Regions from separate parts of the Kineococcus terrestris genome, predicted to be linked through region 2. Evidence: riboswitches for the same ligand, from Rfam matches in the RefSeq annotation. Region 2 holds a riboswitch; each other region holds the start of a gene.

Region 1 (3,259 bases), on a different contig from region 2:
CGACCCGACGCAGGTCGCCACGACCGCCGAGGACCTGCGGGCGATGGGCGTGGGCGACCCGCTGGAGGTGCGCGCGGACGCGGCCCTGCTGCGCGCGCTGGCCGCCACGGACGCCGAGATCGAGCTGGTCGCCGAGCGCCCGGTCATGGACGGCGGCGTCGGCGCGGTCCTGCGCTACGCCGACCCGTCGACGGCCGGCTGAGCGGGCGGGCCGAGCGCCCCGGCGGAGGGGGCGGGGGCGGTCGGTAGCGTGCGCGCATGCCGCACCTGCTGCACCTCGACTCCTCCGCCGACCTGACCTCCTCGCGCTCGCGGGCGCTGACCGCGGAGTTCGCCCGCGCCTGGGCGGCGCGCGGGGAGGGGTTCACGACGACGTACCGGGACCTGCACCGCGACCCGCTGCCGCACCTGGCGGACTCCGAGCTGCACTGGACGCCGGCGGACCGCCGCCCGGGCGCGCAGGTCCCCGCGGACGCCGAGGCGCTGCAGCGCACGATCGTCGAGGAGCTGCTGGCCGCGGACGTCCTGCTGGTGGGGGCGCCGCTGTACAACTACACGGTCCCCTCGACGCTGAAGGTCTGGTTGGACAACGTCCACGTGCCGGGCCTGCTGACGGGGGCGGGCACGCAGCCGCTGGCGGGCCGCAGGGCCGTCGTGGTCAGCAGCCGCGGCGCCGTCTACGACGCGGGCACGCCCACCGAGACGTGGGACCACGGCGTGCCCGTCCTGCGGATCATCCTGGGCGAGGCGTTCGGGATGGACGTGGAGGTGGTGCAGACGAGCATCACGCTGGCCCACCGGGTGCCGGACCTGGCCGCCCACGCCGAGCGCAGCGACGGGGAGTTCGCGGCGGCCCGCGAGCGCCTGGCGGAGCTGGGCGCGACCCTCTGAGGCGGCCGCCGGGCCGGCGGCGTCAGCGCGGCTCGGCGGGGACGTCGACCGCGCTCGCGGCGACGATCTCCTGCAGCGCGGCGACGTGGTCGCGGTAGGCCCGCTGGCCCCGGCGGGTCAGGGACAGCCAGACCCGCCGCGAGTCGCCGCCGTGCCGGCTCTGGCCGACGTACCCGGCCTCGACGAGGGCGGCGACCTGCTTGCTCAGCGCCGACGGGCTGAGGTCGAGGTGCTCCTTGACCACCGACAGCTCCAGCGTGGTGCCGGCCGCGAGCAGGGCGCAGATGCGCAGGCGGTGCGCGGGGTGGATGACGGGGTCCAGCGCCGCGCTCACGCGGTCCCGCCCGTGCTCGCGCGGGGGCGCCCGGTGGTGCGGCGGTGCACGACACCGGCGACGAGGTAGCAGGCGGCGGCCGCGACGGCGAGGGCGAGGACGGGCCAGGCCGCGGTGGTCGCGTCGGCGACGACGAGGGCGGCCAGGACGCACGCGCCGGAGGCGAGGACGAGGGCGACGAACAGCCGGCTGGTGGGCACGGTCCAGGGGGTGCCCATCCGGTACCCGGCGGCGACGTTGACGCCCAGCACGGTGAGGCCGATCGCCAGGAAGACGGGGTTGCGGTCGTCCCGGAGCAGCGCGGTCGCCGCCATGGCCCCGAGCAGCAGCGCGTTGACGGGGTAGATCCACGTGGGCCAGGGGGTGTCGCGCACGGCGCGCTGGGCCCGCTGGACGTCGGCGAGCGCGGCGCGGGCCTCGGCGGCGTCGGGGGTGCGGTCGATGCTTTCCATGCTGGCAACCATCGCAGGTGTTTTCCGCGGTGGCAACCGTTGAGCAGGTGGAAACCACCGGGTGCTGCGCCGTCCGGGTGAGTCCGCGTGAAGCGGTTGACAAGCGGTGACGCCACGTCGTCTCCTGGACGTTCCCATCCAGAGCGGCCGAGAGACTTGGCTCGACGACGCCGCAGCAACCGCCCCCCGGGGACCGGTGCTTCCGCCAAGACCGATGGAGGACACCGTGGAGAGCACCACGCCCCCGGCCACCGGCGCGCCCCTGACGCGGCGCCGGCACGTCGACCTCGTGCGCACGGCCGGCGGGACCTGTCGGGCCTGACCAGGCCCCCGTCCCGTCCCCGCCGCGCACCCCGAGAGGTCTCGTCATGCCCGCACGCCCCGACCAGCCCGCTCCGCGCCCGTGGGGCTTCGCCACCGAGCAGGTCCACGCCGGTGCCGAGCCCGACGACGTCCACGGCGCCCGGATCCCGCCCGTCCACCTGACCGCCGGGTTCGTCTTCCGCGACTTCGAGGACGCCCGCGCCCGCTTCGCCGGTGACGACGACGGCTACGTCTACTCGCGCCTGGCCAACCCGACCCTGACCGCGGTCGAGCGGCGGGTCGCCCGCCTGGAGGGCGGGCGCGACGCGCTGCTCGTCGGCAGCGGCCAGGCCGCCGTCACCGTCGCCCTGCTGGGCCTGCTCGGCGCCGGCGACCACCTGCTGTCCGCGGCCAGCGTCTACGAGGGCTCGCGCGGGCTGTTCCGCGAGAACTTCGCGCGGATGGGCGTCGCGGTCGACTTCGTGCCGACCGCCGCCGACGGCGGCACCGACCTGGACGCCTGGCGCCGCCTGCTGCGGCCCACGACGCGCGCGGTGTTCCTGGAGTCGATCCCCAACCCCAAGAACGACGTGCCCGACCTGCGCGCGGTGGCCGACCTCGCCCACGCGCACGGGATCCCCGTCGTCGTCGACAACACGCTGGCCACCCCGTACCTGCTGCGCCCGCTGGAGCACGGCGCGGACGTCGTCGTGCACTCGGCCAGCAAGTTCCTCGCCGGGCACGGCGCCGCCCTCGGCGGCGCCGTCGTGGTGGGGGAGGGCTTCGACTGGGCGGCCGGCGGGCGCTACCCGCACCTGGTGGACCGCTCGTCCGGGCGCAGCTGGGTGGACCGGTACGGCCCGCGCGCCTACGCCGAGCACGTGCGGCAGGTCGTCGCCGCCCGGCTGGGCCCGACGCTGTCGCCCGTCAACGCGTTCCTGCTCCAGCAGGGCCTGGAGACGCTGTCGCTGCGGGTGTCCCGGCACGTGGCCACCGCGCTGACGCTGGCGCGCTGGCTGGAGCAGCAGCCGGAGGTCGTCGCCGTCGACCACGCCGGCCTGGCCTCCAGCCCCTCCCACGCGCTCGCGCAGCGCTACCTGCCGCGCGGCGCCGGGTCGGTGTTCGGCGTGACGGTGGCCGGCGGGGAGGCCGGCGCGCGCGCCTTCGTCGACGCCGTGCGGCTGTTCACCCGCATGTCGCACCTGGGCGACGTGCGCTCCCTCGTCCTGCACCCGGCCTCGACCTCGCACGCGCACCGCAGCCCGGCCGAGCGCGCGGC
Region 2 (3,259 bases):
CGAGGTCGGCCTGCACCGCGCGCACCCGGTCGGCGACGCCCGCGCGGCGGGCGGCGGCGCGGGCGCGCTCCAGCACCAGCGGCGCGGAGTCCAGGGCCGTGACCTCGGCGCCGGTGCGCGCCAGGGCCACCGCGTCGCTGCCGTCGCCGCAGCCGACGTCCAGGACGCGCAGCGGCCGGCCGGAGACGGTGCGGCAGACGACGGCCAGGGTGTGCTCGACGAGCGTGTGGCGCAGCCGGCCCCACGGGGCGCTGCGCCAGGCGACCGCGGCCTCCTCCGGGTGCGGCGGCTCGCTCACCGCCGCCTGCCGACGAGGTGGAGGTTCCCGTCGCCGTCCACGGCCCGGTGCACCACCGCACCGCCGGCGGCGACCACGGCGGCCGCCAGCAGGTCGGCGGCCAGGTGCAGGTGGCCCGCCGAGGCACTCGAGGGCCCGGGCGGCGGCGGCACCGCCAGCGACAGGTGGCCGCCGGGGCGCAGGGAGCTGGTCAGCGCGGCGACGTCGGCCTCGGCGCGCGCGACGCTGCCGCGCAGGTGCAGCACGTCGTGGCAGCAGACGACGTCGAAGGAGCCCGACCCGCCGGCGCGGTGGCGGGTCAGGGCCGCCAGCGCCGCGAGGTCGTCGAGGTCGGCGGCCACGGTGCGGACCCGGTCGGCGACCCCGGCCAGCGCCGCGGCGGTGCGGGCCTGCTCCAGGGCCGCCGGCAGGCGGTCCAGCACCGTCACCTCGTGCCCGAGGGCGGCGAGGACGACCGCGTCGCGGCCCTCGCCGCCGCCGGCGTCCAGGACGCGCCAGGGGGCCGGCCCGAGGTCGGGGCCGGCGGCGCGCACGAGCGCGGCCACCGGCCCCGACACGTCGTGGGCCGTCCCCGTCACCTCTCCGGGCCGACGGCGACGGGCACGCGGACCGCGTTGCCCCACTCCGTCCAGCTGCCGTCGTAGTTGCGGACGTCGCGCAGGCCCAGCAGGTGGGTGAGCACGAACCAGGTGTGGCTGGAGCGCTCGCCGATGCGGCAGTAGGTGATGGTCGGGGCGTCGGCGTCCAGGCCGGCCTCGCCCAGGTAGATCTCCTCCAGCGCGGCGCGGTCCTTGAACGTGCCGTCCTCGGCGGCCGCGCGCGCCCACGGCACGCTGGCCGCGCCGGGGACGTGCCCGCCGCGCACGGTGCCCTCCTGCGGGTAGTCGGGCATGTGGGTGCGCTCGCCCGAGTACTCCTGCGGGGAGCGCACGTCGATCAGCGCGCCGCCGATGTGCTCGCGCACCTCGGGCAGGAACGCCCGCGCGGTGCGGTCGTCGCGCTCGACGACGGGGTAGTCGGCCGGCTCGGGCTGCGGCACCTCGGTGGTCAGCTCGCGGCCCTCGGCCTGCCACTTGGCGCGGCCGCCGTCCAGCAGGCGCACGTCCTCGTGGCCGAACAGGGTGAACACCCACAGCGCGTACGCGGCCCACCAGTTGCTCTTGTCGCCGTAGAACACGACGGTGTCGGTGCGGCGGATCCCCTTGGCGGACAGCAGGCGCGCGAACCCCTCCCCGTCGAGGTAGTCGCGGGTGACGGGGTCGTTGAGCTCGGTGTGCCAGTCCACCTTCACGGCGCCGGGGACGTGGCCGGTCTCGTACAGCAGGACGTCCTCGTCGCTCTCGACGACGACGAGGCCCTCGCGGCCGAGGTTCTCGGCGAGCCAGGTGGTGCTCACCAGGCGCTCGGGGTGCGCGTACCGCTCGAACTTCGGCTCGGACGTGTCGGCGGGCAGGGACCCGGTGGACGTGGCGGCGGGGGTGGTGCTGGTCATGGTCGGCTCCGGTGCGCTGGGGTGGTCGGGTGGTCGCGTCGCGGGGTGCCGCACCGGCCGTGGCCGGTCGGCGGTCCGGGGCGACAGGCCGCCGAGGTGCGCCGGCACAGGTCGACGTGGCGGCGCGACCAGGACCGGAGCGTGGTGGCGCGCCAGCGGGCGCGGTCGTCGTGCATGAGCGTGGGCCCTCTCCATCGGCCCTGGCGGGAGCACCCACGCCCTCCGGGGAGGGGGGTTGCTGCGGCGTCGTCGAGCCAGGTCTCTCAGCCGCTCTGGATGGTGTGCGGGCCCAGCGTGGCGGGCCGCGGTGCGGGTTGTCAACGCCCGCGGCCGGTCCCGCGGGGGACCGGCCGCGGGGTCCTAGCGGCGCAGGACGGAGCGCGCCAGGCGGTTGCCGATCAGCTGCCCCACCTGCACGATCACGATGATCGTGGCGACCGTGACGTAGACGACGCCCCAGTCGTAGCGCTGGGAGCCGTACGTGATGGCGTAGTTGCCCAGCCCGCCGCCGCCGATGAGGGCGGCCTGCGCGGACATGTCGACGATGCCGACGTAGATGAACGTGTAGCCCAGGATCAGCGGGCCGAGGCCCTCCGGCACGAGGACCGTGAACAGGATCCCCAGCCGCGAGCCGCCCGCGGCGCGGGCCGCCTCCACGACGCCCGGGTCCACCGAGACGAGGCTCTGCTCGACGATGCGCGCCACGGCGAACGCGGCCGCCAGGGAGATCGCGAAGGTCACGGCGTTGTTGCCCACGGTTGTGCCGACGGCCAACCGCGAGAGGGGGGCGACGGCGGCCAGGAAGATGACGAACGGGATGGGCCGCACCACGTTCACCAGCAGGCCCACCACGGCGAACACCGCGCGGTTGCCCAGCAGGTTGCCCGGGCGGGTGGCGTACAGGGTCAGGCCGATGCCCAGGCCCAGCACGCCGGAGAACACCATCGAGACGAGCGTGATGAACAGCGTCTCCCAGATGGCGGTCCGGTAGACGTCCAGCGTCGCGAGGAAACCGTCCACGTCACTCCTCCTCGTCGACGCGCACGCCGGCGCCGCGCAGGGCGGCCACGGCCGCGTCCGCGGCACCGGGCGGGCCGGTCAGCTCGTACGTGAGGGAACCGATGCGCCGCTCGCGGATCTCCCCGATGCCGCCGTGCACGAGCTCGGCGCTCACGCCCGCGTCGCGCAGGACGCCGTCCACGCGCGCCAGCAGCCCCGGCTCCTCGGTGATCTGCACGGACACCAGCCGGCCCGGGTGGTTGGCGCGCAGGCGCTCCAGCACGTCGGCGTCGGGCCGGTCGTGCAGGGCGCTGCGGACGAACCGCTTGGCGGCCGCCGAGGTCGGGGAGGTGAACACGTCGTACACGTCGCCGACCTCGACGACGCGGCCGTGCTCCATGACCGCGACGCGGTCGGCGATCTGGCGCACGGCGTCCATCTCGTGGGTGATGACGACGACGGTGACGCCC
Region 3 (3,259 bases), on a different contig from region 2:
CGGGCCTGGCGCACCTGCGCCGCCGCCAGCCGGTGCCGGCCGCCGACCACTCCGCCCGCGCGCACGTCGCCGTCGTCTCGCACCTGCACCACGACCACTGCGACGTCGCCTCGCTGCGCGCGCTGGACGCGGACTGGGTCGTCGCCCCGCCGGGGGCCGCGCGCTGGCTGCGGCACCGGCTGCGCCCCGTCGGCAGCCGCGTCGTGGAGGCGGGCGCCGGCCAGACCGTCCACCTGCCCGTGCGCGCCTTCGACGGCTCGCGCCGCGAGGTGGCCGTCACCGCGCTGCCCGCCCACCACGACGGCGGCCGCACCCTGGCCCTGCTGACCGGCGCGCCCCGCGACGCGGCCGCCGTCGGCCACCTGCTGGAGGTCCCGCGCGCCGACGGGGTGCCCGTGACGGTGTGGGCGCTGGGCGACACCGGCCCCTTCCCCGGCCTGGAGGACGCCGTCCTGGCGCAGCTGCGCGCGCGCCGCGCGGTGGCCGTGGACGGCGGCCCGGCCCCGGGTCACGAGGGTGGCCCGGACGTGGCGCTCGTGCCCGTGGGCGGCTGGGGCCACACCCTCGGCGAGCACCACCTGGACCCGCGCCAGGCCGCGCGGGTCGTGGCGCGCGTGCGCCCGGCCCTCGCCGTGCCGGTGCACTGGGGGACGCTGGCGCCGGTCGCGCTCGGGCGCACGATGGGCGACCGCTGGTGGGCGCCGGGACGCCACTTCGCCGACCGCCTGGCCCGCCGCTCGGACGTGCGGGCCGTCGTGCTGCGCCCCGGTCAGGTCCTGCCTTTCGACCGCGCCCCCGCGGCACCCCCGCCCCCCGGGGCCTGAGCCCCCGCGGCGACACGCGGACCGGTCCCGCCGATCCGCGCGTGCGCCGGGCCCTTCGCGGGTACCGTCGCAGGGACACCCGCTGACACCGGGTCCCGACGGGAACGGGGGAGTCATGGCCCAGGCGTTCACCTTCCTCACGGCGCTGCTCGACCACGAGCAGCGGGCGCTCGTGGTCAGCACCGACGACGGCCGCGTGCTGTCGCGGCTGGCGCTGAGCGACCCGCCCGCGCACGGCTACTACGAGCCGGTCCAGCTCGACGCGGCGCTGGCCGACCTGGGCCTGCGCGCGGTCGGCTGCTGGCTGCGCGACGGCGACGGCGGGGCCGTCGCCGACGTCCGGCCGCTGGGCGAGCAGATGCCCGACCCGCGCCCGGTCTGAGGCCCGGCCCGGGCGCGGGGGTCCGCGCGCCGTCCGCTCACGCCCGGTGACGCCGCGCGCCGCGGTCGGCTGCCCGGGGCACCCTGGTTTGACACGGCTCCCCCCTCGGCCTTTGATGGTGCAACCATCCAGAGCGGCCGAGAGACCTGGCTCGACGACGCCGCAGCAACCTCCGGGCCCTCGGGCCCGGGCACGGTGCTCACGCCAGGACCGATGGAGGAGCCGAGTTGCCCCCTGGTCCCGCGACCGCGCACGAGACCGCGCCCGAGCGCGCTCCCCGCACCGCCGCCACGGCCCCCACGGACGCGGCGACCACCGCGCGCGCCGACGCCCTGCAGCCCGCCGACGTGGTCCTGCGCGGGGTCGGGCGCTCCTTCGGCACGGCCCGCGGCACCCACCGGGTGCTGGCCGACGTCGACCTCGTCGTCGAGGCCGGGTCCACCGTCGCCCTCCTCGGCGCCTCCGGCAGCGGCAAGTCCACGCTGCTGCGCCTGGTCGCCGGCCTGGACCTGCCCACCGCGGGCGAGGTCGCGGTCGGCGGTGAGGCGGTGCGCGACGTCAGCGACCGCTGCGCCGTCGTCTTCCAGGAGCCGCGCCTGCTGCCCTGGCGCGACCTGGCCGGCAACGTCGCCCTCGGCCTGCCGCGCGGCACCCCGCGCGCCGAGGGCCGCGAGCGCGTCGCCCACCAGCTCGAGACCGTCGGCCTGGCCGACTTCGCCGGGCACCGCCCGCGCCGCGTCTCCGGCGGCATGGCCCAGCGCGCGGCGCTGGCGCGCGCCCTGGTGCGCCGGCCCGGCGTGCTGCTGCTCGACGAGCCGTTCGCGGCGCTGGACGCGCTGACCCGGCTGAAGATGCAGGACCTCCTCGACGACGTCCAGCGCGGCACGGGCGCCACGACCCTGTTCGTCACCCACGACGTCGACGAGGCCCTGCACCTGGCCGACCGCGTCCTCGTGCTCGGCACCCCCGAGGGTGCCGAGGGCGCCCGCGTGGTGCGCGACCTGCGCGTGGCGGCGCCCCGCCCCCGCGACCGCGGCGACGCCGAGCTGGCCGCCCACCGCGTGGAGCTCCTGGAGCTCCTCGGCGTGCCCCGGCACGCCTGACCCGCCCCCCTCACCACCGCTCCACCCCCCCCGCAGCGCCGGTCCGTCCCGGACCGCCGCTCGTCCCTGCCTGGAGGAACCCCGTGCTGCGCACCCCCCGTCCCCTCGCCCGCCGCACCGCCCTCGGCCTCGCCCTCGGCGGCGTCGCGCTCGGTGCCGCCGCCTGCGTGCAGGGCGAGGACAGCACCGGCGCCGTCGCCACCGAGGGCGCCGGCTCCGGCTCGGGTTCCGGCGGCGGCGACACCGTCCGCCTGGACTACGCGCTCTACAACCCGCTGAGCCTGGTGGTGCGCGAGCAGCGGATCCTCGAGGACGCCGGCCTGACGGTCGTGTGGGAGCAGTCGCTGGGCAGCAACCGCGCCAACGAGTTCCTGCGCAACGACAACCTCGACGTGGCCTCCACCGCGGGCTCGGCCGTCCTGCAGGCCCGCGCGAACGGCTCGCCCGTGCAGACGATCGCCGTGTACTCCCAGCCGGAGTGGACGGCGCTGGTCGTCGGCGCGGACTCCCCGATCACCGACGTGGCCGGTCTGCGCGGGACGCGGATCGCCGCCACCACCGGCACGGACCCGTACTTCTTCCTCCAGCAGGCGCTGGCCGAGGCGGGCCTGTCGGGCGCCGACGTGGAGATCGTCAACCTGCAGCACCCGGACGGCCGCGCGGCGCTGGAGCGCGGCGACGTGGACGCGTGGGCGGGCCTGGACCCGAACATGGCGGCCTCGGAGCTGACGGTGGGCTCGCGCCTGCTGTACCGCAACGTCGACTTCAACACCTACGGGATGCTCAACGCGCGCGAGCAGTTCATCGAGGAGTCCCCGGAGCTGGCGCAGCAGGTCGTCGACGCGTACGCGCAGGCGCGCGCGTGGGCGCTGGAGAACCCGGCCGACCTGCAGGCCCTGTACGCCGCCGAGGCGCAGCAGGAGGACGAGGTCGCCGCGCTGGTGCTGGAG

The links. A riboswitch is a leader RNA that binds a small molecule or an ion and turns the genes downstream of it on or off. The one in region 2 is predicted to bind S-adenosylmethionine.
Region 1: another riboswitch for S-adenosylmethionine. It lies ahead of AB8M62_RS04695 (putative leader peptide); the one in region 2 lies ahead of AB8M62_RS08435 (sulfurtransferase).
Region 3: another riboswitch for S-adenosylmethionine. It lies ahead of AB8M62_RS17590 (ABC transporter ATP-binding protein); the one in region 2 lies ahead of AB8M62_RS08435 (sulfurtransferase).

The regions. Positions count from the first base shown of each region.
Region 1 is NZ_JBEUEI010000005.1:28,137-31,395, forward strand. It holds gene AB8M62_RS04675 (baeRF2 domain-containing protein) at 1-202, shown strand, start outside; gene AB8M62_RS04680 (FMN-dependent NADH-azoreductase) at 259-891, shown strand; gene AB8M62_RS04685 (MarR family winged helix-turn-helix transcriptional regulator) at 914-1,225, opposite strand; gene AB8M62_RS04690 (hypothetical protein) at 1,222-1,677, opposite strand; SAM riboswitch class I at 1,809-1,898, shown strand; gene AB8M62_RS04695 (putative leader peptide) at 1,904-1,999, shown strand; gene AB8M62_RS04700 (O-acetylhomoserine aminocarboxypropyltransferase/cysteine synthase family protein) at 2,046-3,259, shown strand, end outside.
Region 2 is NZ_JBEUEI010000011.1:11,225-14,483, reverse strand. It holds gene AB8M62_RS08445 (class I SAM-dependent methyltransferase) at 1-298, opposite strand, end outside; gene AB8M62_RS08440 (class I SAM-dependent methyltransferase) at 295-876, opposite strand; gene AB8M62_RS08435 (sulfurtransferase) at 873-1,790, opposite strand; SAM riboswitch class I at 1,979-2,073, opposite strand; gene AB8M62_RS08430 (methionine ABC transporter permease) at 2,151-2,810, opposite strand; gene AB8M62_RS08425 (methionine ABC transporter ATP-binding protein) at 2,812-3,259, opposite strand, start outside.
Region 3 is NZ_JBEUEI010000038.1:5,270-8,528, forward strand. It holds gene AB8M62_RS17580 (MBL fold metallo-hydrolase) at 1-824, shown strand, start outside; gene AB8M62_RS17585 (hypothetical protein) at 940-1,206, shown strand; SAM riboswitch class I at 1,328-1,426, shown strand; gene AB8M62_RS17590 (ABC transporter ATP-binding protein) at 1,554-2,309, shown strand; gene AB8M62_RS17595 (aliphatic sulfonate ABC transporter substrate-binding protein) at 2,396-3,259, shown strand, end outside.